One region of the Cupriavidus sp. PB-02 genome, then DNA from elsewhere that is predicted to be linked to it. Evidence: predicted binding sites of a transcription regulator. Region 1 holds the regulator's gene; each other region holds the start of a gene.
What was found. Region 1 encodes FNR, which switches genes on or off when oxygen is low (the NO sensors DNR and NnrR bind a similar motif). Its sites were predicted from a motif close to TTGATNNNNATCAA; they were not measured.
Positions count from the first base shown of each region.

Region 2: the regulator FNR is predicted to act here: its motif matches at 4,455-4,468, upstream of AC10V3_RS21005 (OmpW/AlkL family protein).
Region 3: the regulator FNR is predicted to act here: its motif matches at 5,236-5,249, upstream of paaA (1,2-phenylacetyl-CoA epoxidase subunit PaaA).

Region 1 is NZ_CM177694.1:2,811,012-2,818,670, forward strand. Features, by position in the region: gene nusA (transcription termination factor NusA) at 1-80, opposite strand, end outside; gene rimP (ribosome maturation factor RimP) at 77-565, opposite strand; gene rluB (23S rRNA pseudouridine(2605) synthase RluB) at 869-2,758, opposite strand; gene scpB (SMC-Scp complex subunit ScpB) at 2,764-3,723, opposite strand; gene AC10V3_RS13185 (sulfite exporter TauE/SafE family protein) at 4,279-5,037, opposite strand; gene fnr (fumarate/nitrate reduction transcriptional regulator Fnr) at 5,115-5,840, shown strand; gene AC10V3_RS13195 (hypothetical protein) at 5,889-6,134, opposite strand; gene AC10V3_RS13200 (FixH family protein) at 6,131-6,340, opposite strand; gene ccoG (cytochrome c oxidase accessory protein CcoG) at 6,403-7,659, opposite strand, start outside.
Region 2 is NZ_CM177695.1:61,376-69,034, forward strand. Features, by position in the region: gene AC10V3_RS20985 (MBL fold metallo-hydrolase) at 1-602, shown strand, start outside; gene AC10V3_RS20990 (NADPH-dependent F420 reductase) at 795-1,556, shown strand; gene AC10V3_RS20995 (GNAT family N-acetyltransferase) at 1,599-1,988, opposite strand; gene AC10V3_RS21000 (AMP nucleosidase) at 2,184-3,662, shown strand; gene AC10V3_RS21005 (OmpW/AlkL family protein) at 3,742-4,389, opposite strand; partial or broken gene AC10V3_RS21010 (hydroxymethylglutaryl-CoA lyase-like TIM-barrel protein) at 4,779-5,501, opposite strand; gene AC10V3_RS21015 (hypothetical protein) at 5,911-7,218, shown strand; gene AC10V3_RS21020 (DUF6587 family protein) at 7,650-7,659, opposite strand, start outside.
Region 3 is NZ_CM177695.1:2,294,008-2,301,666, forward strand. Features, by position in the region: gene paaN (phenylacetic acid degradation protein PaaN) at 1-1,441, opposite strand, end outside; gene paaE (1,2-phenylacetyl-CoA epoxidase subunit PaaE) at 1,496-2,572, opposite strand; gene paaD (1,2-phenylacetyl-CoA epoxidase subunit PaaD) at 2,590-3,105, opposite strand; gene paaC (1,2-phenylacetyl-CoA epoxidase subunit PaaC) at 3,111-3,863, opposite strand; gene paaB (1,2-phenylacetyl-CoA epoxidase subunit PaaB) at 3,877-4,158, opposite strand; gene paaA (1,2-phenylacetyl-CoA epoxidase subunit PaaA) at 4,214-5,200, opposite strand; gene paaX (phenylacetic acid degradation operon negative regulatory protein PaaX) at 5,330-6,250, shown strand; gene boxA (benzoyl-CoA 2,3-epoxidase subunit BoxA) at 6,327-7,607, opposite strand.

The DNA of each region.
Region 1 (7,659 bases):
AGGGCACCGAATACCACATCCTTGTCGACGTTCTTCTCACGCGCAAGCGCATCGACGAGCAACAGAACTTCGCGGCTCATTGCTTGTTCCCTTTTCTTTGATTTCCTTTGAAGTCGAATACCGGCACCAGGCGTGCCTTGTCGACATCGGATACGGCAAATTCCAGCAGCGCCGGGCCATCCTTGCCCTCGAACTCCAGGCCGACCTTCTCCGCGCCCGCCTCCCCGGTGGGCGCCTGCAGGATCCCTGTAAAGTTCTTTTGCCCGTTGACCGGCAGGCGCAGCGTGATGCGCGCCTCTGCGCCGACAAAGCGGCCGTAATCGGCCAGCTTCTTCAGCGGCCGGTCCAGTCCGGGCGACGAGACCTCGAGGCGTTCATAGTCGACATTCTCGACCGTAAACACGTGGGTGAGCTGGCGGCTCACCTTTTCACAATCCTCGATGGCAATGCCGGTTTCAGGCTGATCGATGTAGACACGCAGAAGTCCGGCGGGGGCACGCTCGAGCTCAACAAGCTCATATCCCATGCCGTTAAGGGTGGTTTCGATCAAATCTGCCAGATGCACTGTTATCCCGAGTAATGGCCATCAACACCGTGGCAGGCAAACCCGCCGGTGCCGTCCGGGACGACCCTGCTGCAGCCCTGCCTGTCCGCCATCCGCGCCTCGCGCCGGAGCGCGGGGCCGAAAACGGGCGAACCAAAAAAAAATGGGCGCAATGCCCATCATTCGCCCATCCTCGACGAGGATGGCTTTTTGAATAGACTTGAATTATACGCTGATTATGTCGAAAAGGCAAAAGCCTGACATAGTCGCACACTGCGGGCTGCGCCGGCGGGTCTTTTACCCGCCATGAGCAGCATCGAGCACTCAGCGATTGCCGCCGCGGTTTCCCCCGCGGTTACCGCCGCCGCCGCCACCACCGCCGCTGCCACCGCCGCGCGGCGTGCGGTTTCCACCTGGCTTTGCCGCCTTCGGCATCACATTTCCGTTCGCTTCACCGCCGCCACGACGCGGCGGCTTGCCCTGCCCGCCCAGGCCGGCGCCACCGCCACCGCGCGCCTGGCGTGGGCCGGTGCCGCGCCCGCCGCCCAGATTGGCCGCGTGCGAGGTCAGTAGCGTGGGGCCGTGGCTGATATAGCCCATCGACGTCTTCATCGGATCCGGCTGGCCGCCGCGGCTGCCGCCACGGGCACCGCCCTGTTCGTAGCGTGGGAGGCCATCCATGCCGGTGTGCATCGGCATGCCGGCGATGGCGGCTTCGGTGCGCTGCTTGCGCCCGCCGACCTTGGTCGCGCCCTTGCTGGGCTGCTCGCTCTTGCCCGGCACCTTCAGGCCGACGCCGGCCATCAGCGCCTTGACGTCATTGGGCTCGACTTCCTGCCAGCGGCCGCGCTTGAGGCCGCGCGGCAGCAGGAACTGGCCGTAGCGGGTGCGGATCAGGCGCGACACGGTCAGGCCGACCGCCTCGAACATGCGGCGCACTTCACGGTTGCGGCCTTCGGTCAACGCCACGTGGTACCACTGGTTGACGCCCTCGCCGCCGCCATCGGCAATGCGCAGGAAGTTGGCTTCGCCGTCGTCCAGCTTGATGCCGTGCAGCAGGCGCTGGCGATCGGCCTCGGCCAGTTCGCCCAGCGTGCGCACCGCGTACTCGCGCTCCACACCGTAGCGCGGATGCATGAAGCGATTGGCGATATCACCCGAGGTGGTGAAGATCAGCAGGCCTTCGGTATTGAAATCCAGGCGACCCACCGCGACCCACTTGCCGGTCTTGATGCGCGGCAGGTTGTCGAACACGGTCGGACGGCCTTCCGGATCGGACTGGCTGACGATTTCCCCGGCCGGCTTGTGGTACAGCAGCACGCGGGGCGGTTTGGTCGACACCTTGCGATGGATCAGCTTGCCGTTCACGCGGACCTGGTCGGCCGGCAGGATGCGCTGGCCGATATGAGCAGGCAGTCCGTTGACCGAGACGCGGCCCTGCAGGATCAGCTCTTCCATCTCGCGGCGCGAGCCCAGGCCGCCCTCGGCCAGCACCTTGTGCAGCTTGGGGGCGTCGTCCTCGGCCGACAGCTCGCGCACCGGCTTGGCCTTGGTGCGCGGAATGACGGTGTCGTCCTTGTCGTACTGCTCGGAGATCACGAAGCGGAACAGGTCTTCGCTGTTCGCCGCACCCTTGTCCGCGCCGGGCTGGGCCTGGCCTTGCCCCTTGCGCTGCGCCTGCGGCTTGGCGCCGTCCTTGCGGCGGCCCTGCTGGCGGGCGCCGGCGCCCTGCACTTCGGCGGGCGCAGCGCCCTTGCCGGCGCGCTGCTGGCCCGGCTTGCGCTTGCGGCCGGCCTGCTCGGGCTTGTCGGCGCCTTCGCCCTTGGCGGCGCGGTCGATTTTCTCGGCCTTGGTGGTCGAGGCGTGCCCACCCTGGCTGCCCTGGCCACCCTCGCCCTGACCCGTCTTGCGCTTGCCGCGGCCACGCTGGCCACCGCGTCCGCCCGCAGGCGCCGCCGCAGACGCGGCGGCTGCCTCGCCGGCCTCGCCCTGCACCGGTGCCTCGGCACCTTCGGCGCGGCCGGCATCGCGATCCTGCGCTGCCTGGCGGCGAGATGCCACCAGGTTCCTCAGCCCGCGGCGCAGCCCCTTGCGGCGGGGCGCGGCTTCGCTGCCCGATCCGGGTTCTGCGGCGCCGGTATCGGCGGATGCACCCGCATGGCGGGCGTCTTGCTCTACGGAATCAGACAAGGTATTCACTATCGGATGTTGCATGTTGTTCAGTTCGGCACGCGCTCGTCGTGCTCGCTCGGGTGCGGCGGCGTACCGTCTTCTGGCAGTTCGCTGCGCGCCCCGTCCGGATTGGGTTCGGCCTCGGCAGGTTCGATAAGGTCATCCACGGGGTCAGCGCCTTCGCTGGCCTGCTGTCGCGGCTGGACGTCGAAACCATTGGCGGTTTCGGCGCCCTCGGTTCGTTCGGTGCTCTCGGTGCTCTCACCGGCGACCGGCGCTACCATCTCGCCAGCCTCGGCCGCCAGCCCTTCCGGCTGGCCTGCAACGCCCTGCGCCACGGGCGGTTGCAGCTCGGCAGCTTGCTGTTCCGCGGCGGGCGCCGGAACCGCCACAGGATCGGCAAACGCCTCCTCGTCGGCGCTGACTGGCTTGATCGCGGCCAGCTCCTCGAAATCGATGGCCTGCTGTTCCAGCAGGGCAGCCTGGGCCTGCGCCTGGGCGTCTTCCAGCGGCGGCAGTTCATCCAGCGTACGCAGGCCGAGATCGTCCAGGAACGCCTTGGTGGTCGCGTACAGCGCCGGCCGGCCCGGCACGTCGCGGTGGCCGATGACCTCGATCCAGCTGCGGTCTTCCAGCTTCTTGATCACTTCCGTGCTGACGGTCACCCCGCGGATCTCTTCGATATCGCCGCGGGTCACCGGCTGCCGGTAGGCAATGATCGCCAGCGTTTCCATCACCGCACGCGAATACTTTGGCGGTTTTTCCGGATTGAGGCGATCAAGGTATTCACGCATTTCCGGGCGGCTCTGGAAACGCCAACCGCTCGCCAGGGCCACCAGTTCCACACCGCGCTGGCGCCAGTCCTGGCGCAGCTCGTCGAGCAGCACGCGGATCGTGTCCGCACCGACGTCATCGTCAAACAGCCGTCGCAGATCATTGACGCGCAAGGGCTCCTGCGCGCAGATCAGCGCCGTCTCGAGGACGATCTTCGCCTCTTGGGTATTCATGTTGATGGTGTGCAGCCTGTCTTTGCACCTGCTCCCGGACGGATCCGGGGCACCGGAGATTTTGGATACAGCGATGCCGAATGCCATCGCCATCTCATTGCGCAGCTAACCCGGATGCCTGCCGCATCCAAGCCGTGCACTTCCCTTTCTTTGCATCGAATGCCGGGTCGGTCCGGCAGGAGATCGTTCGCAGGCCGTCTTGGGCCGGTCAGCGAACCCCTTGCGTCGCGCGCCCGCACTCAACGGACGATGCTGTCGGCGAACTGAACGCCTCGGACGCAAGAAAAAACGGATATCGGGAGCAAGGCCGGCATCTCCAACACCGCGGTGCCAGCCGGACTTTTGAGCCAGATCTTTTGAACCGGATGGACCGCGGGACGGGCCGGGCCTCGAAAACCTTCCGCTTCCCGTAGCCCCTGAGCGCGCCTTCTGATATGAAGGCCGCCTGGCGCTGCTCGCCACATCGCGCCGCGCGATACCGCAATGCAGGCGATTGTATGGCATTCCCGCCCCAGCCTGCAACCATCATCCGTTGCGCCATGCGGCGGCGGCGCCTCAGAACACCAGGCAGAAACCCTGCCCGGCCAGGGAATGTGGCAGCAGCACCGCTCGGGCGATGCCCAGCCCGCCGAACGCCATCACCGCGACCCCAGCCCCCAGGCGTATGCCACGCCGCCTGGACAGCGTGCGCAGGTAGCCCGACAGGCCGGACAGCACCAGCAGGTTGGGCAGCGTGCCCAGCCCGAACACGCCCATCACCAGCGCCCCCGAGCCGGCGTTGCCCGCCAGCAGTGCCAGCGTCAGCGCGCCATAGACCATGCCGCACGGCACCAGGCCCCAGGCCAGCCCCACCCCATAGCGCCGCGCCAGCCCGCCACGGGCCCGCACGAATGCCGGCATGCCGCCGGCCAGGCGGCCCAGCTGGCCAGCCACCGTAGCGGTGGCGCATGCCGCCAAGCGCTCGAGCCAGGCCAGGGTGAACGCATTGCCCTGAAGCAGCCGCCAGCCCGACCACAGCAGCATGGCGCTGCCCGCACCGAACAGCCAGCGCTGCACCGGCAGGTAGTCCTGCTTCCATGCGGTGGCACCGACCGCGCCCAACAACGCACCCAGCAGCATATAGGTCGAGATCCTGCCGATGTGCATTGCCAGCAACTCACCGAACCACGCGGTCCGGTTTTTCACGAAGTTCACCGTCGCGATGGCGTCGCGCCGCTGTTCCACCGCGAGGGCAAGGCCGCCACACATGGCGGCACAATGCACCCCGCCAAGCAGGGCCAGCAGAAAAACGCTAATAAGCACACCAAATGTCAATTCTGACTCCCTGCCGCATCACATCGCACGGTAAAATGTTGGGGTCGTGCCCTCGCAGCCATTCTTGCAGGTTCCAATTGCTCACCTCCATTCCCATTACCGAGATGTCGCCCCGTTGCTCCACATGCGCGATGGGGCAACTGTGCCTTCCGGTAGGCATGTCCCAGCAAGATCTTGCCAAGATGGACACGCTGGTGCAGGAACGCATTCGCGTTCATAAAGGCGAGACCCTGTACCGCATGGGCGATCCGCTCACCGCTGTCTATGCCATCCGCTTCGGTACGCTGAAGACGCACGTCACCACCGAAGACGGCCGTTCGCAGATTACCGGCTTCCACCTCCCCGGCGAAATCGTCGGCCTCGACGGGCTGGGTGAAATGCAGCACGCATCGGATGCCACGGCGCTGGAAGATACCGAAGTCTGCGTGGTGCGCATGAACGAACTGCAGACCTTGTCCGCCGGGCTGCCGTCGCTGCAGCACCAGTTCCTGCGCCTGATGGGCAAGGAGATCACGCACGACCAGCTGATGCTCGTGACGCTGGGCTCAATGCGCGCCGAGGAACGGCTGGCCGCCTTCCTGATCAACCTGTCCGAGCGCCTGTCGGCGCGCGGTTATTCGGCCTCCGAATTCGTCATGCGCATGAGCCGCGAAGAGATCGGCAGCTACCTGGGCCTGAAGCTCGAAACCGTCAGCCGCCTGTTCTCCCGCTTTGCCGAAGCGGGCCTGATCCAGATTCGCCAGCGCCACGTCAAGCTGGTGGACATCGCCGGCATCAAGCAACTCTACAGCCGCTCCTGCTGAGCGCGCATCGCACTGCCATCGCCGCACCGGCGATGGCAATTTCAAACGTCATTCAAGTTCGTCGGTATCGCTGAGCCGGGTCGGCATGGTGTAGAGCGTGAGCCCGCTGGACAGCGCGCAGAACGCCCACGCCAACAGGAAGCCGATCGTATAGACCGACTCGCGTGACGCGTCGACCGGGTGGCCGAAGAACTTCAGGTCGCCCGGATCCACGACCGAAAAGACCGTCGCGGTTGCAAAGCCCGCCATCAGGAACCCGGGCCACAGTACCCACATCAGCCAGCGCAGCCTCATGGTTGCCTCGCTGCGGCAGCCTTGCGCGGCGCGGCTCCGACCTTCTCGACCACCAGTCCATGCCGCGTTGCCCCCTGCACCGGCAGGTCAGGATGCGAGGACGCGAGCCAGATGGTCACGCCACACGCCACCATCGCCACCAGCGGGCCGCTCATCAACAGCCACGGCCACGGTTCCTTCCACCACGGATTGCCTTGCCGATTCATCTTGCCCCCCTTATCTGCAGCGGTGCGGCGCGGATCCATAACCGCGCCACACCATCCTAGCTTTACAAATCGCGCGGCACGATAAAACTGGTGGATTGCCGGATTTCGGCACTCCCCCGCTCCGTGCCTTCGCTCGTGACCGTCACGCTGATCTTGTGCGTACCCTGCGCCGCGTTCTCAATCGGAACGCGGATGCGGATCGGCAACAGCCGGTTGGAGGTCGGCGCCAGCGCTTCGGCCTGCTTGTCGTATTCAACCGTCAGGTTCTTCAGCTCGTCGCTGTCGGCGCGCACGCTGATGCGCATCGGTCCTTCGGTCGTGTTGATCAGCTGCAGCCGATAGACGTTCTCGATCCAGCGCCCTTCCACTTCGCGGCCCAGCGCGCCGCGGTCGCGGATGATGTCCACCTTCAGCGGCGTGCGCAGCGCAATCGAGGCCACGAAGCCCGCCATCAACGCAATCCAGATCACCGAATAGATGATCACGCGCGGACGCAGCAGCCGCTTGCGCGACGCCGCCGCGGACAGGCCCTTGCGCATCGCGTCTTCCGAGGTGTACCGGATCAGGCCGCGCGGATAGTCCATCTTGTCCATGACCTGGTTGCAGGCGTCGATGCAGGCGCCGCAGCCGATGCACTCGTACTGCAGGCCGTCGCGGATATCGATCCCGGTCGGGCACACCTGCACGCAGATGCTGCAGTTGACGCAATCGCCCAGGCCCGCCTTGTAGTGGTCGGTCTTGCGCGAACGACTGCCGCGCGGCTCGCCGCGGCCAACGTCGTAGGTGACGACATAGGTGTCGCGGTCCACCATCACGCTCTGGAAGCGCGCATACGGGCACATGTACTTGCACACCTGCTCGCGCATGAAGCCGGCGTTGCCCCAGGTGGCGAACGCGTAGAACAGCATCCAGAACGCCTGCCATGGCCCGAGCGAGAGCGCCAGTACCTCTCCGCCCAACTCGCGGATCGGCGCGAAATAGCCGATGAAGGTAAATCCGGTCCACAGCGCGATCAGTACCCACAGGAAGTGCTTGGTCGCTTTCAGGCGCAGCTTGCGCAGGCTCCAGGGATCACCGTCCAGGCGAATGCGTGCGATGCGATCGCCCTCGATCCGCCGCTCGATCCACATGAAGATCTCGGTGTAGACCGTCTGCGGACAGGCGTAACCGCAGAAGAGGCGCCCCGCGATCGCCGTGAACAGGAACAGCGCCAGCGCCGAAATGACCAGCAGCACCGCCAGGTAGATGACGTCCTGCGGCCACAGCACCAGCCCGAAGATGTAGAACTTGCGCGCCCCAAGGTCGAACAGCACGGCCTG
Region 2 (7,659 bases), on a different replicon from region 1:
GATATGCGCCCGAGCAGGTCGACACCGTGCTGCTGACTCACCTGCACGGCGACCACGCCTGCGGCCTGGCCGCCAACGGCCAGCCGGCGTTCCCCAATGCCACGGTCTATGTCGACAAGGCCGATGCCGATTACTGGCTGAACGAGGCCACCGCGGCGGCCGCGCCGAAGGACGCGCAGGGCCTGTTTGCGATGGCGCGTGCGGCGGTCGCCCCATACCAGGCGGCGAACCGCTTCCGCTCCTTCAACGGCGGCGCGGGCGCCGAGCCGATCCCGGGCGTGCGTGCGGTGCCGGCCTACGGCCATACGCCCGGCCACAGCGGCTACGTGTTCACCTCGGGCAAGGACAGCCTGCTGCTGTGGGGCGACATCATCCACAGCCATGCGGTGCAGTTCCGGCGCCCGCAGGTGGCCATCGAGTTCGACACGGACAGCCACGCGGCGGTGATCACGCGCAAGCGCATCCTGGCCGATGCGGCCAAGGGCCGGTTGTGGGTGGGCGGCGCGCACCTGCCGTTCCCGGGGCTGGGCCATGTGCGTCGCGACGCGGCCGGGTACACCTGGGTGCCGGCCGAGTACGGACCGATCCGTACGGACCGATAACGGCCGGTCGACCAAGGCAACGGCCGCATGCGCAGCCGTTGCCGTTTGCGGGTACGCGTGCTGGCCGCCTTGTTGTTGCCTAGTCGTTGCCTTCTCCCTCGCCTTGCCGCCTTTTTCGCCTAGAGTCATCCAGTGGCCCCCGCGCGGCGCGTACGGCGTGCGGATCACCTGTCCACTGCCGGAGGATTTGCCATGCACACCAGCGCATCTGGGCTCAATTCCGCTCGCCGCCGGCTGCTCGGCGCCGCCGCGGCCGCCTTTGTACTCGTCCTGCCGCGGGCTGCCTGCGCGCAGGGCAGCCCGGCCGCGGGCCGCGACGGCGCCGCCGCGCAGCGCATCGGCGTGATCGGCTCGGGCCGGATCGGCGGCACCATTGGCGGGCTGTGGGTCAAGGCCGGGCACCCGGTCCTGTTCTCTTCGCGGCACCCTGAGGCACTCAAGCCACTGGTGGAAGAACTGGGTCCGCTTGCGCGCGCGGGCACGGTGGCCGAGGCCATCGCGTTTTCCGACGTGCTGTTCCTGGCCACGCCCTACGGCGCGCTGCCGCAGCTCAGCCGCGACCATGCCGATGCCTGGAAAGGCAAGATCGTGCTCGATGCCACCAACGCCTATGAGCACCGCGATGGCCCGATCACCGAGGATGCGAAGCGCGACGGCATCGGCCTCACCACCGCGCGCTACCTGCGCGGCGCGCGCGTGGTGCGGGCCTTCAACTTCATGGGGGCGGCGCAGTTTGCCAGCGAGCACCACCGCAGGGGCGGGCTGGTGGCGGTGCCCATCGCGGGCGACGACAAGGCCGCGCTCGACGTGGCCGCGCAACTGGTGCGCGCTGCGGGTTTCGAACCGGTGGTGGTGGGGCCGCTGGCGAGCGCGGACCGCTTTGCGCCGGGTGGGCCGCTGTTCCGGCAGGTCGGGACGGCCGAGGAATTCCGGCGCAAGATGGGCGGACGCTGACGGTCCGCCGGAGGGCCGCTCAGGGGCGATTTCAGGGGCGATTCAGGGCCGGCGCCGCTCCATCGCGACCATCGACGGCGTGAAGCCGAGCTGGCCGAAAAACGCGGCTTCGGAGGAGCGCGCGGCGCGCAGCATCCAGGTGATGTCGGGGTCGTTGCCCATGATGTGCCGCACGAGGGCGCGGCCGATGCCGCGCCGGCGATGGCTGGGTGCCACCGCAACCATCGACAGGAAGCCGTCAGAGACGTCGTCGCACAGTGCGCGGGCGAAGCCGACGATCTCGCCGTTCTCCACCGCAACGGCTACGCGCTGGGAATTGGCGACCAGCCGCGCGAATTTGTCCGGGCCGCCCACCCGTTGAGCCCAGCCGTTGGCGATCAGTAGTTGTCTGGCTGCCTCGATGTCCTCGGGCAACAGGTTACGGATTTCCATTGGCGGCTCTCCCAGTAAAGCATGTACGGCCCCTCGCCGCCCCTTGCCACCAGGGGCGCCGCGAGTCGAGAACGGCACGGGAACCCGTGCCGCACAATTGGCGGAGTGTAGCGAGCGGGCGCGGGCGCGTCAATTTGGCCTGTGGTGGGGTGGGACGCGCCTCCCGCCCGCGCGCCGGCGCGGTATCATGGCTCCATGAACGCCCCCGTCTTTTCCTCCGCCCATCCGGCCGACCAGTTGGCCGAGTTCGCCGACGCCGACGCCGCGCTGGCGCGCATCCGCGAGATCTACGAGGCCTCGGTCGGGGCCGTGCGCGCGCGCTTTGACGCGTTCGCCAGCGGCAAGCCGCTGCCCTCGGCCGCGCACGCGTGCTATCCGTACCTGGGCATCTCGGTCAATATCGAAACCATGGTCACCGACAGCCGCCCGTCATGGGGCACGGTGGCCTACCCTGGGGTGTACGGCACCACGGTCACGCGCCCCGACCTGCTGGCGGACTACTACCGCGACCAGATCGAGCGGCTGATGCGCTACCACCGCGTGCCGGTGGTGGTGGGGCTGAGCCGGCGGCCGATCCCGCTGCCATTCGTGATCGAGGCCTCGACCACCGACATCAGCTACACCCAGGCGCGCGAGCTCGAAGCCTCGTTCGTGCTGCCCGAACTGAGCCGGATCGACGACGGCATCGCCAACGGCACCTATGAGCCGATCCCGGGCGAGGCCTGGCCGCTGTCGCTGTTCCCCGCCGAGCGCGTGGACCTGGCGCTGCAGCGGCTGTACCACTACACCGGCACGGCGCCGCAGCATTTCCAGCGCTTCGTGCTGTTCACCAACTACCAGCGTTATGTCGACGAGTTCGTCGCGCTCGGACGCGGGCTGATGGCCAGCAGCGATGGCGGCGGCTACACCCACTTTGTCGAGCCCGGCGACGTGGTGCAGGAGCTGGGGGGCGTGGAGCCTGAGGACGCCACGCGCCCGCGCGCGCTGCCGCAGATGCCGGCCTACCACCTGGTGCGCGAAGACAAGCTGGGCGTGACGCTGGTCAATATCGGCGTGGGTCCGTCCAACGCCAAGACCATGACCGACCACCTCGCTGTGCTGCGCCCGCATTGCTGGCTGATGGTGGGCCACTGCGGCGGCCTGCGCCGCTCGCAGCAGCTGGGCGACTACGTGCTGGCGCACGCCTATGTGCGCGACGACCACGTGCTCGACCACGACCTGCCGCCATGGGTGCCGGTGCCGCCGATCGCCGAGATCCAGGTAGCGCTGCAGGAGGCGGTGGCGCGGGTGACCGGGCTGTCCGGCAACGAGATGAAGACCCGCATGCGCACCGGCACCGTGGTCTCCACCGACGACCGCAACTGGGAGCTCAAGTCCAAGTCGCTGTACGCGCGCTTCAACCAGTCGCGCGCGATCGCCATCGACATGGAAAGCGCGGCGGTGGCCGCCAACGGCTTCCGGTTGCGGGTGCCCTATGGCACGCTGCTGTGCGTCTCGGACAAGCCGCTGCACGGCGAGCTGAAGCTGCGCGGCATGGCCAATGCCTTCTACCGCCAGCGCGTCAGCCAGCATATGACCATCGGCCTGGAAGCGATCCGCATCCTGCGCGAGAACGGTGTCGAGCAGCTGCACTCGCGCAAGCTGCGCAGCTTTGACGAGCCGGCGTTCCGTTAGGCCTGCGCAGTTCTGCGTCCCGGCAAAAGCAAAAGGCCGGCGCCCGAATGGCGCCGGCCTTTTGCATGGGACTTCAGGATCAGAAGCGGTAGCCCACGCCCATGCTGAACAGCCACGGGTCCAGGCTCACCTTGGACACCTTGACGTCGCCCGCCTTGACGTCGCTCGACAGCCAGATCTTCTTGACGTCGGCGTTCAGGAACCAGTTCTTGGTCAGCTTGTAGTCCATGCCGATCTGCAGCGCCGGGCCCACGCTCCAGCTGTCCAGCTGCAGCGAGTTGTTGGCGATGTTCTCGCCCCAGATGCGGGTGAAGTTCAGGCCGGCGCCGATATACGGACGGAAGGTGCCGTTAGGGATGAAGTGGTACTGGACCAGCAGCGTCGGCGGCAGGTGCTTGAAGGTGCCGACCTTGTTCCCGTCGAGGTAGACGTTCTGCTTCTGCTGCACGGTCAGCACCAGTTCGGCGGCGATGTTGGGTGTGAAGAAGTAGGTGACGTCGAACTCGGGAATCCACTTGTTGTTGACCGTGATGCGGTCCGACGCGCCCACGCCGCCCACGGGATCGGAGCTGTTGGCCATGTCGAGGTAGGTGCCGCGCAGACGCACCATCCAGTTGCCCTGGGCTTCATCGCCGGCGGCGATGGCCGGCGTGGCGAAGGCGCCGAGCAGGGCGCCGGCGGCGATGGCGGAACAGGTGACCCGGGTGCGGAGAGAGAGCTTCTTCATGATGTTTCTGACTTGGTCTGGTAAGAAATCCGGGCCCAGTGTGGCCGAGGGGCCTTGGGCCGGTCTTGATGCAGAACAAGTCTCATGGCAGGGCGTCGCGGCGTCGCGATGGCGCCACAGCGCGTGCCTAGTGCGCGCGCAGCCCGTAGTGCCGCTGCCGTGGCGCTTCTAAACACATGCGGATTTATTCGTGGCGCGGCGCGGCGCGGGCCCTTACGCTGTGCAGGAGATCGGCGCCCGCGTGCACGCAGCAAGCGGCGGGCGCCTTGGCACCGGGCATGTCGTGGGCGTCCGCAAGGGCGTCTTTCCGGGTGTGCCCCGTGGGGGCGGGGCACACCGGTTTTCTTGCAGCTTTCCTTGCGGCGTTCGATGCGTCAGGCCTCGATCGCGTGCATCCATTCGACCTGGTCGGCAAACACGTTAGGCGTGCTGCATTCCACCGTGGTCGGCAGGTTAAGGATCATCGGGCGGCTCGGGCCGGCCTGCCAGGCCGCGGAGACGGCGTCGCTCACTTCCAGCGAGAAGTCGAGTTCGGCGAGGCTGAAGGTCTCGGGCGAATACTCATAGGTTCATACCGCCTCGGGCATGGCATCGGTCAGTGCTTTGATCAGGCGCGTGCCCGACACCGCCACCTCCCTGATCTCTTCGCGCGAAGCATTGAAGACGATGCGCCGCCACGCCGGCGCGATCGGGTTCTACAGGTGCACCGTGGCGCGCGCCGCGCCGCGCACGGACTCGACGGTGCGGCGGATCAGGTCTTCACGCGATTGCGTCAGCACCACGATGCTGACGTCGTCGGGAATGCGCCCCTCTTCGATCAGCATGCGCACGAAATCGAAGTCAGTCTGCGACGCCGCGGCGAATGCCACTTCGATTTCCTTCAGGCCGATCTTTACCAGCTGTTCAAAGAAGCACAGCTTGCGCGCCGGGCTCATCGGCTCGATCAGCGCCTGGTTGCCATCGCGCAGGTCGGTGCTCATCCACAGCGGTGCGCGCGTGATGCGCTGGCTGGGCCAGGTGCGGTCGGGAATGTCGACGGTGGCGGCGGGCTGGTACTTGACGCAGAAAACGAAAAACGGAAAAGGGGTGGCGAAAGGCTGCCGAACTGCCACGGGGCCCTAGGCCCGGCAACCGGTCGGCAGGCTTAGCAGTAGCGAGGAAGCGCGCAGGGCGCGGGCCGATGCCAGGGCCGCCAGCACGCGCGCGCGGGCAGCGAGGGCGGTCGATGGCGGCGTGGCCCGATCGGGGGAGCTGCGCTGGAAGCGGGAGGCGCGCCTGCGCCAAACGGTGGTGGCGCGCTTCCAGCGCGGCCGCGCCGGGGGCGGGAGTCTCGCCCGTATGGCGGTGGCCCCTGCGCTGAAAGGATGAGAGCGCCTCACCATCCGTGCGCCGCCGCTCAGTCGTCTGGCCGGTACAGCGCTGGCGCCATTGCGCCTAGGCTGGTAGCGCGGGAAAAAACACATGACTGGGGGGAACATCATGAGACTGAGAACGTGGGCATCCTGGCTGACAGGCACTGCCATGACATTTCTTCTGGCGGCTTGCGGTGGCGGTGGCGGTTCGAGCGCGCCCGCCACGCCAAACGCAGGCGGCACCACGCCGCTGACCTATACCATGAGCATGAGCGTGACCTCCGGCTCGGTTGGCGTGGGCCGCACGCTCACCATCAGCGCGCTGGCGGTGGACAACAACGGCGTCGACGTGAGCGGCAACACCACCTTTACCTGGACCAGCACTGACAGCGCCGTTGCCAGCGTGGAGTCAAGCGCCGCCACACCTGGCAGCGCCGTGGTCCGGGGCGTTGCCACCGGCTCGACCACCGTGCAGGTGGTGGCGACCGTCAAGAAGGCCGACAACACGACCGTGCAGCTGCCCGCGCAATCTGCCACCATCACGGTGGTGCCGGCGTCTGCGCTGTCGTACAGCCTGTCGATCCCGAATACCAGCCTGTCGATGAGCGACGGGCAGACCCTGCCGGTCAAGGTATCGCTGATCGACAGCAACGGCAGCGACGTTTCGGCGAGCGTCAACAGCTGGGCATGGGCCAGCAGCGGCGCCGCGGTCCAGGTCACGGCCAACCAGAACAGCGCCACGCTGCAGGCGAGCAACAGCTCGACCACCACCGCGGCCACGGCCAACGTCACGGTGTCGGTCACGGCGCCCGATGGCCGCGCGCTCGGCGGGGTGATCGCGGTGACGGTGCAGAAGAACGGTACGGCCACGTATCGCGTGGTGACCACGCAGAATGGCCAGCCCGTGGACGCGCTGCAGGTGTTCAACGACCGCCCGGCGACCATCACCTCGCGCGTGCTGCGCAATGACGGCCAGGACGTGACAGCGGAGTTTGACGGCACCTGGACCTACACCGCCACGTCGCCCACGCTGTCCGCGTCGGAAGCGGCCGGCACGCATGACGCGACGGTCCAGACCAGCCTTGCCAAGGACACCGGCCCGGTGCAGAGCACACTGACAGTGACTGCGGTGAGCACCAAGCTTGCCGCTCGTCCGAGCGCCGGCCTGTCAGTGACCGAGCATCCCAAGTGGGCGCTGGTCGGCGACAACCAGCAGCCGATGGCACTGCTGCTGATGCCGCCGATGAGCATCCCCGTGACGGCACGCATGAAGAACCTGGGCAACGACGCGCAGTACACCGCGTGCGCCAACTGGGCGTGGGCCAGCACCGGCCCTGTGCAGCTGACGCCGGGCTTTACGCCGAACCAGAACTACGTTTCTGGCACGGCGCCCGGCGCTTTCACCATCACCGTGACCTGTAACGCGGTGGCGGACAACACGGCGCTGAAGCTGGTTTATTTCGGCACCGTCAAGTAAGCATCAGGTCTCCCGCGCCATGCAAAACGCCCTCCGGATGGAGGGCGTTTGCGTTTGGGGCCGGACTCTCGCTGCGCGGTTTTGCTCCCGTCTCTCTCGCTTGCGGGAGAGGGATGAGGGCAAAGCGTACCCATTTCTGCGTGACGCCACGAAGCGCATTTCCGATGCCGGGCGCAGCCCGATACAAGCCGACAAGACAGGCATGCGCCGACCTTTGCCGGCCCCTGCAATCTCATGGCACCACACGCGCGACATGCCATGCGTACCCATTTCTGCGTGCGTCGGCATAAGCCTTCGCACGCGCACCCGGGCGACGCCGGACAGCCACCATGGCTCGTACAAGCGAGTGCAAACCGCTGCTTCCGCGCCGGGCGGAAGCAGCGGGCGTACCCGTTTCTGCGTGAAAGCGTGAGGGAAGAAAAGCGCGCGATTCAGCGCTTG
Region 3 (7,659 bases), on a different replicon from region 1:
CGGACAGCGTCAGCGCGCCGTGCTGCTTCGCGCCGCGGTGCGCCAGCGCAATGCTGTGCGCGGTGCTGTCGGTGCCGACAATGAACGAGATCGGGCCGAACAGTTCCTGCATAATCTTGCCCTCGTCGCTGGCGTCCACCTTCAGCACCAGCGGCGTGCGGATGCGCGCGCCGGGGAACTCCGGATGTTCCAGCACGCGGCTGTCGGCGACGATCTCGCCGAGCGCGCGCGACGACTCGATGCGCTCGACCACGCCGTCGTTCTGGATCGCACCCAGCAGTTCCACGGCCTTCGCCGGATCGCCGGTCAGCTTGCTCACGGCCTCGCCGATCGCCGCGGCGACCTGTTCGAAGCTGACGCGCCCTTCCGGCGTATCGATGCCGTCCTTCGGCACGTAGATGTTCTGCGGCGCCGTGCACATCTGGCCCGAGTACAGCGACAGCGAGAACGCGATATTGCGCACCATGCCCTTGAAGTCGGCGGTAGAGGCGATAACGATCTGGTTGACGCCGGCCTTCTCGGTGTAGACCTGCGCCTGGCGCGCATTGCGCTCCAGCCAGTCACCGTTGGTGCTGCTGCCGGTGAAGTCGATCAGGCGGACTTCCGGGCGCAGGGCCAGCTTGGACGCCATGCGCTCGCTCGGGTCGTTGGCGACCAGCGTGACCAGGTTCGGGTCGAAGCCGGCTTCCTCCAGAACTTCACGCGCCACTTCCACCGTGATCGCCAGCGGCAGGATTGCGCCGGGGTGCGGCTTGACCACCACCGCATTGCCGGTCGCCAGGCTGGCGAACAGGCCGGGATACCCGTTCCAGGTCGGGAAGGTGCAGCAGCCGATCACCAGGCCCACGCCGCGCGGCACCACGCTGTAGCGCTTCTCCATACGCAGCGGTTCGTTCTTGCCCTGCGGCTTCTCCCAGATGGCCTGCTTCGGAATGCGGCGAAGCTCGTCCCAGGCATAGGCCACGGATTCCAGGCCGCGGTCCTGCGCGTGCGGGCCGCCCGCCTGGAAGGCCATCATGAAGGCCTGGCCGGTGGTGTGCATCACCGCGTAGGCGATCTCGAAGCTGCGGCGGTTCAGGCGCTGCAGGATCTCCAGCGAGACGCCGACCCAGGCTTCCGGTCCGGCCTTGCGCCAGGCGGGCATGCCCTTGGCGACGCCGGCGAAGAGCTGGTCGAGGTCGGGCTTCGGATAGGTGATGCCCAGTTCCGGGCCGTACGGCGAGACTTCCTTGCCGGCCTGGCCGACGGTGCCCGGCTGCGACAGTGCAAAGGGCTTGTTCAGGCGGGCTTCAAAGGCGGCCTTGCCGTCGGCGTTGGCGGTTTCGCCGTAGGCCCTGGGGCTCGGCATTTCGGAAAACGGGCTCCAGTAGCCGCGCTCGGCGATGGCTTGGGTGGCTTGTTCCAGCAGCGCCTGGTGGCGCTCAAAAAACGGATGGGACACGGCTTGCTCCGGGGGATGTCGGGTTTCTGTAATCAGGGGGAGGACCAGGACGCTTCAGGATTCCTGGTCAAAGTCGATCACCAGCTTGTCGCTGACGGCATAGCTCTGGCAGCTCAGGATGAAGCCGCGGGCGACTTCGTAGTCTTCCAGCGCAAAGTTCACGTCCATGTCGACCTCGCCTTCGATGCGCTTGCAGCGGCAGGTCGAGCAGACGCCGCCCTTGCACGAGTAAGGCAGTTCGATGCCCTGCGCCAGCGCGGCGTCCAGCACGGTCTCCTTGTTCTTCTCCAGCGTGAAGCTGCGGGTGCGGCCGTCCTGGATCACGGTGACTTCGCACTGCTGCTGACCGGCCTGCTTGTGCGCATGCGCCGCCGGGCGGGCTGAAGGGATGCTGGTGGCGAACAGCTCGCGCTTGATGCGTGTCTTGTCGACGCCGTTGTCTTGCAGCGCCTGCGACACCTCTTCCATCATCGAATGCGGGCCGCAGATAAAGGTGACGTCGATGTCCTGTGGCTTCACCCAGTGCTTCAGCAAGGCATTGACCTTCGCGCCATCGATACGGCCGTTGAAGAGATCGATATCAAGCTGCTCGCGGCTGAGCACGAACACCAGGTTGAAGCGCTGCAGGTAGGTGTCCTTCAGGTCTTCCAGCTCTTCCTTGAACAACACGGACGACGAAGCGCGGTTGCCGTAGAACAGCGTGAAGCGGCTCTCCGGCTCGGCCTGCAACGTGGTCTTGATGATCGACAGCATCGGCGTGATGCCGCTGCCGGCGGCAAAGGCGACGTAGTGCTTCGCGTGCGTGGCGGACAGCGGCACGTGGAAATGGCCGGAGGGTGGCATCACTTCCAGCGTCATGCCCGGCTGCAGCTGCTCGTTGGCCCAGTTGGAGAACAGGCCGCCGTCGACGCGCTTGATCGCCACGCGCAGCCGTGCATCCTGCACCGCCGAGCAGATCGAGTAGGAACGGCGCACGTCTTCGCCGCCGATGCCGGTGCGCAGCGTCAGGTGCTGGCCCTGCACGTAGCGGTAGGTGTCGGCCAGTTCGTCGGGCACGGCGAAGGTCACGGCCACGGCGTCGCGGGTTTCGCGCGTGACCGAGGCCACGGTCAGTTCATGGAATTTGCTCATCTCCCCACCTTTCCTTCTCAGTGAGCCTTGAAGTAGTCGAACGGCTCTTTGCAGTCGCCGCAGCGATACAACGCCTTGCACGCGGTCGAGCCGAACTGGCTGACCAGCCGCGTATGGCGCGAGCCGCAATGCGGGCAGGCCACCACCAGCGCGGGCGACGCCTTGCGGCTGATGCCGCTGATATCGATCACCTGCTGCGCCGGCGGCGCGATGCCGTAGCCGCTCAGGCTGGCCTTGCCGCGCGGGGTCATCCAGTCGGTGGTCCAGGCCGGCGCCAGTTGCGTCTGCACCCGCACGGAATCAACGCCCTGTGCGGCGAGCGCGCTTTCGATGCCTTCGCGGATCACCGTCATGGCCGGGCAGCCGGAATAGGTCGGCGTGATGGTGACGACGCAGGTCTCACCGACCCATGCCACGTCGCGCACGATGCCAAGGTCCACCACGGAGATCACCGGGATCTCAGGGTCCGGCACCGTATCGAGCCAGGTCCAGACCTGTTCGACGGCGGGGCGTGCCAGCGTTTGCGCGGTCATGGCGCTCACCACTGCGCGCCGGGATAGGCGCGCTGCAGGAACTGCATTTCGGCCAGCAGGTAGCCGAGGTGTTCGGTATGCCGGCCGTGGCGGCCGCCGCTCTGTGCCCACTGGCCGGCGGGCACGCGCAGGGTGGCTTCTTCCAGCACCTCGCTAACATGGCGCTGCCAGGGCTCGGCCAGGGTTGCGGGATCGGGAATCACGCCGTCGCGCACCAGCGCGGCCTCGGCCGCATCCGCTTCGAACAGTTCGCCGGTGAACATCCACAGGTCGTCGAAGGCGTCCTGCATGCGGCGATGGCTCTCTTCGGTGCCGTCGCCCAGGCGCACCACCAGGTCGGCACTGCGGCGCACGTGGTAGGTGACTTCCTTGAGCGACTTGGCGGCGATCTCTGCGATGCGCGCGTCGGTCGAGCGCTGCAGCCCTTCCAGCAGGAAGTAATGCCAGGTGTCGAACAGGAACTGGCGCGCCAGCGTATCGGCATAGCTGCCGTTGGGCTGCTCGACCAGCAGCAGGTTGCGGAACTGGTGGGCGTCGCGCAGGTAGGCGAGCTGGTCGGCGGTGCGGCCGGTGCCCTCCACTTCCGCGGCATAACCCAGCCACAGGCGGGTCTGGCCGACCAGGTCGAGCGCCACGTTGGTCAGTGCAATGTCCTCCTCCAGCGCCGGGCCGCGGCCGCACCATTCCGACAGGCGCTGGCCGAGCACCAGCGTGGAATCGCCGAGGCGCAGCAGGTATTCGAGCTTGTGGTTGTCCATGATGCGCGCCGTATCAGATGTGCTTGACCGCTTCCGGCATGGGGAAGAACGTCGGGTGGCGGTAGACCTTGCTGTTGGCCGGCTCGAACAGCGGGCCCTTGTCGCCGGGGCTGCTGGCGACCACATCGCCGGCCTTCACCACCCAGACGCTGACGCCCTCGTTGCGGCGCGTGTAGACGTCGCGGGCATTGTTGATCGCCATTTCGCCGTCGGGCGCGTGCAGGCTGCCCACGTGCTTGTGGGCCAGGCCGTGCTGGCTGCGGATAAAGATCTCCCAAAGCGGCCACTCTTTCATGGCTACCTCCTGTTTGATGCGGGTTCGATGGGGAGCGGCGCCGCGCGCCGCGGGGTCAGGCGGCGGCTTGCTGCGCCTGCTTGTCGGCGTGGGCCACCAGCGCGTCGCGGAACCATGCGCCGTCGTCCCAGGCCTTCACGCGGGTGCGCAGGCGGTCGCGGTTGCAAGGGCCGTTGCCCTGGAGGACGTTGTAAAACTCGGACCAGTCGATCTCGCCGAAGTCATAGTGGCCGCGTTCCTCGTTCCACTTCAGGTCGGGATCGGGAATGGTCAGGCCCAGGTACTCGGCCTGCGGCACGGTCTGGTCGACCATCTTCTGGCGCAGCTCGTCGTTGGAGAACAGCTTGATGCGCCATTGCATGGATTGCGCGCTGTTGGGCGAATCGCCGTCGGACGGGCCGAACATCATCAGCGCCGGCCACCACCAGCGGTTCAGCGCGTCCTGCGCCATCTGCTTCTGCTCGGGCGTGCCGTTGCACAGCGAGAGCAGGATGTCGTAGCCCTGGCGCTGGTGGAAGGACTCTTCCTTGCAGACACGCACCATAGCGCGCGCATACGGGCCGAACGAGCAGCGGCACAGCGGCACCTGGTTGATGATGGCCGAGCCATCGACCAGCCAGCCGATCATGCCGATATCGGCCCAGCTCAGCGTCGGGTAATTGAAGATGCTGGAATACTTGGCCTTGCCCGAATGCAGGTCGCCCAGCATCTGGTCGCGCGACACACCCAGCGTCTCGGCCGCGCTGTAGAGGTACAGGCCATGGCCAGCCTCGTCCTGGATCTTGGCCAGCAGCACCGCCTTGCGCTCCAGCGTGGGGGCGCGGGTGACCCAGTTGCCTTCGGGCAACTGGCCGACGATCTCCGAATGGGCGTGCTGCGAGATCTGGCGGATCAGGGTCTTGCGGTACGACTCGGGCATCCAGTCCTTGGCCTCGATCTTGATGCCGGCATCCACGCGGGCCTGGAACTCGCGTTCCTGCGGGTCCATTTCTTCCATTGCGCGGAGCCTTGTTGCTCCTGTCTCCACCAGCTGTGCGTACATCGCCTGCTCCACCTGTTTTGGTCGTGATCAACGTCTTGATCTGCGTCAATCTCGTAAGTTGAAATAGATGGTAGTGATACAATTTGATTCAAGCAATCGCCGTTTGTGTATCACTTTCGGAGGCCCCCGATGGCTACGCCAGACCCCGATCCGGTTTCCCCTCGCGTGGCGCGGCTGGCACGCGGGCTCAAGCTGGGCGCCAATTCGCTGCTGGTGACGCTGTTCGGCGACGTGGTCGCGCCACGGCCGCAGGCGATCTGGCTGGGCAGCCTGATCCGCCTGGCGGCGCCGTTCGGCATCAATGACCGGCTGGTGCGCACCGCCACTTTCCGCCTCACCGCCGACGACTGGCTGGCCGCCACGCGCATCGGGCGGCGCAGCTACTACGGACTGTCGGAAGCTGGCCTGCAACGCGTGCTGCACGCGGGCAAGCGCATCTATGCGGGCGAAGCGCCCGAATGGGACGGGCGCTGGACGCTGGTAATGGTGCGCGGTGACGTACGCGCCACGATCCGGCAGCGACTGAAGCGGGAGTTGCTCTGGGAAGGGTTCGGCGCGATCGCGACCGGGGTGATGGCGCACCCCAATGCCGACCTGGCCTCGCTGCGCGAGATCGTCCAGGCGGCACGGGCGCAGGAGTATGTGGCGGTGATGGAGGCGAGCAGCCTGGAGGCGTTTTCTATCAGGCCGCTGCAGGCGCTGATGCACCAGACCTTCAAGCTGGGCGACGTGGCCGACGCGTGGCAGGCGCTGCTGCGGCGGTTTTCACCGCTGGCGGAAGAAGCGGCACAGCTCGCGCCGGCCGATGCCTTCTTCGTGCGGACGCTGCTGGTGCATGAGTACCGGCGCGTGCTGCTGCGCGATCCGAACCTGCCGGAAGTGCTTCTGCCGGCGGACTGGCCTGGTCGCACGGCGCGGGGGATGTGCAGCGAGATTTATACGGCGTTGTTGGATGCGAGCGAGAAGTATCTGCACGGGGTGATAGAGGCGGCAGATGGTGCGCTGCTGGACGCGAAGCGTGAGTTGCACAAGCGCTTTACACATACCTGACGTCCCGCAGGCCGCTTGTCTGCTCCCCTCTCCCGCGCGCGGGAGAGGGAGCGGGTCTGTGGGAATTGATACCGGCTTAGTACGTTTCCAGATGCAAGCGACCGTCGCGCTTCAGCCCTTCAGCCAGCGACTCCCAATTCAGTCCGGCCTGCTGCGCCACATCCCGCAGCGCCAGCACCACACCCTCTTCCATGCTCTTCAGCCCGCACACGTAGAAGCAGGTGTCGGGGCTCGCCAGCAGCGCCGCCAGATCCGCCGCGCGCTCGCGCATCAGGTCCTGCACATAGCGCTTGGGCTGCCCCGGCGTGCGCGAGAACGCCAGGTTGATGTCGATGAAGTCCTTCGGCAGGCTCTGCAGCGGGCCGAAGTAAGGCAGCTCTTCCCGCGTGCGCGCGCCGAAGAACAGCATCAACTTGCCGCCGTCGAACTTGCCGGCCTTGCGCAGGCGCCGGCGCCATTCCGTCATGGCCCGCATCGGCGCACTGCCGGTGCCGGTGCAGATCATCACGATATTCGAGCGCGGATGATTGGGCATCAGGAAGCTGGCGCCGAACGGCCCGATCACTTCCACCTTGTCGCCCACCTTCAGGTCGCACATGTAGTTGGACGCGACGCCGCGCACGGGATTGCCGTCGTGGTCGTCCAGCACGCGCTTGATAGTTAGTGACAGGTTGTTGTAGCCCGGGCGCTCGCCATTGCGCGCGCTGGCGATGGAGTACTGGCGCGCATGATGCGGGCGGCCGCTGGCGTCGGCGCCCGGCGGCACGATGCCGATCGACTGGCCTTCCAGCACCGGGAACGGTGTCGCGCCGAAATCCAGCACGATGTGGTGCGTGTCGTATTCGCGTCCTACTTCGGTCACGCGCACATTGCCGGTCACGGTGGCGGTGATGGTCTTCTTGGCGGACTTGGCGCCGTACAGGTTAGTGTAGGCATGCGCGGCGGACCACGGCGGCACGGTAGCGCCGTAGCGGGCGCTGTTGAAGGCGTCTGCGCCGGTGCCGGCCAGCGGCGACGTGGCTGGAATCTCGGGCGCGGCGGTCTGCATCTCAGCGCCGGGCGCCAGATCGGCCAGCTGCTCAGGCGACAGTTCTTCCGGCAGCGTGTCCCAGGTGAGTTGCTCTTCGATGCTGTAGGCGCGCAGCCGGGGCATGGCGCGCCAGTTGTCGATCGAGCCCGTCGGGCACGGCGAAATGCAGGCCATGCACAGGTTGCACTTGTCGGCATCGACCACGTAGTTGCGCGAGTCGTGCGTGATCGCGCCCACCGGGCAGGTCGCTTCGCAGGTGTTGCAGCGGATGCAGATCTCGGGATCGATCAGGTGCTGCTTGATGACTTGAATTTCTGCCATGTCCATGGCGGTCTCCACAGAATCAGGGGCGCTCGGGGTGAGGGTCGTTTAAGCAGCG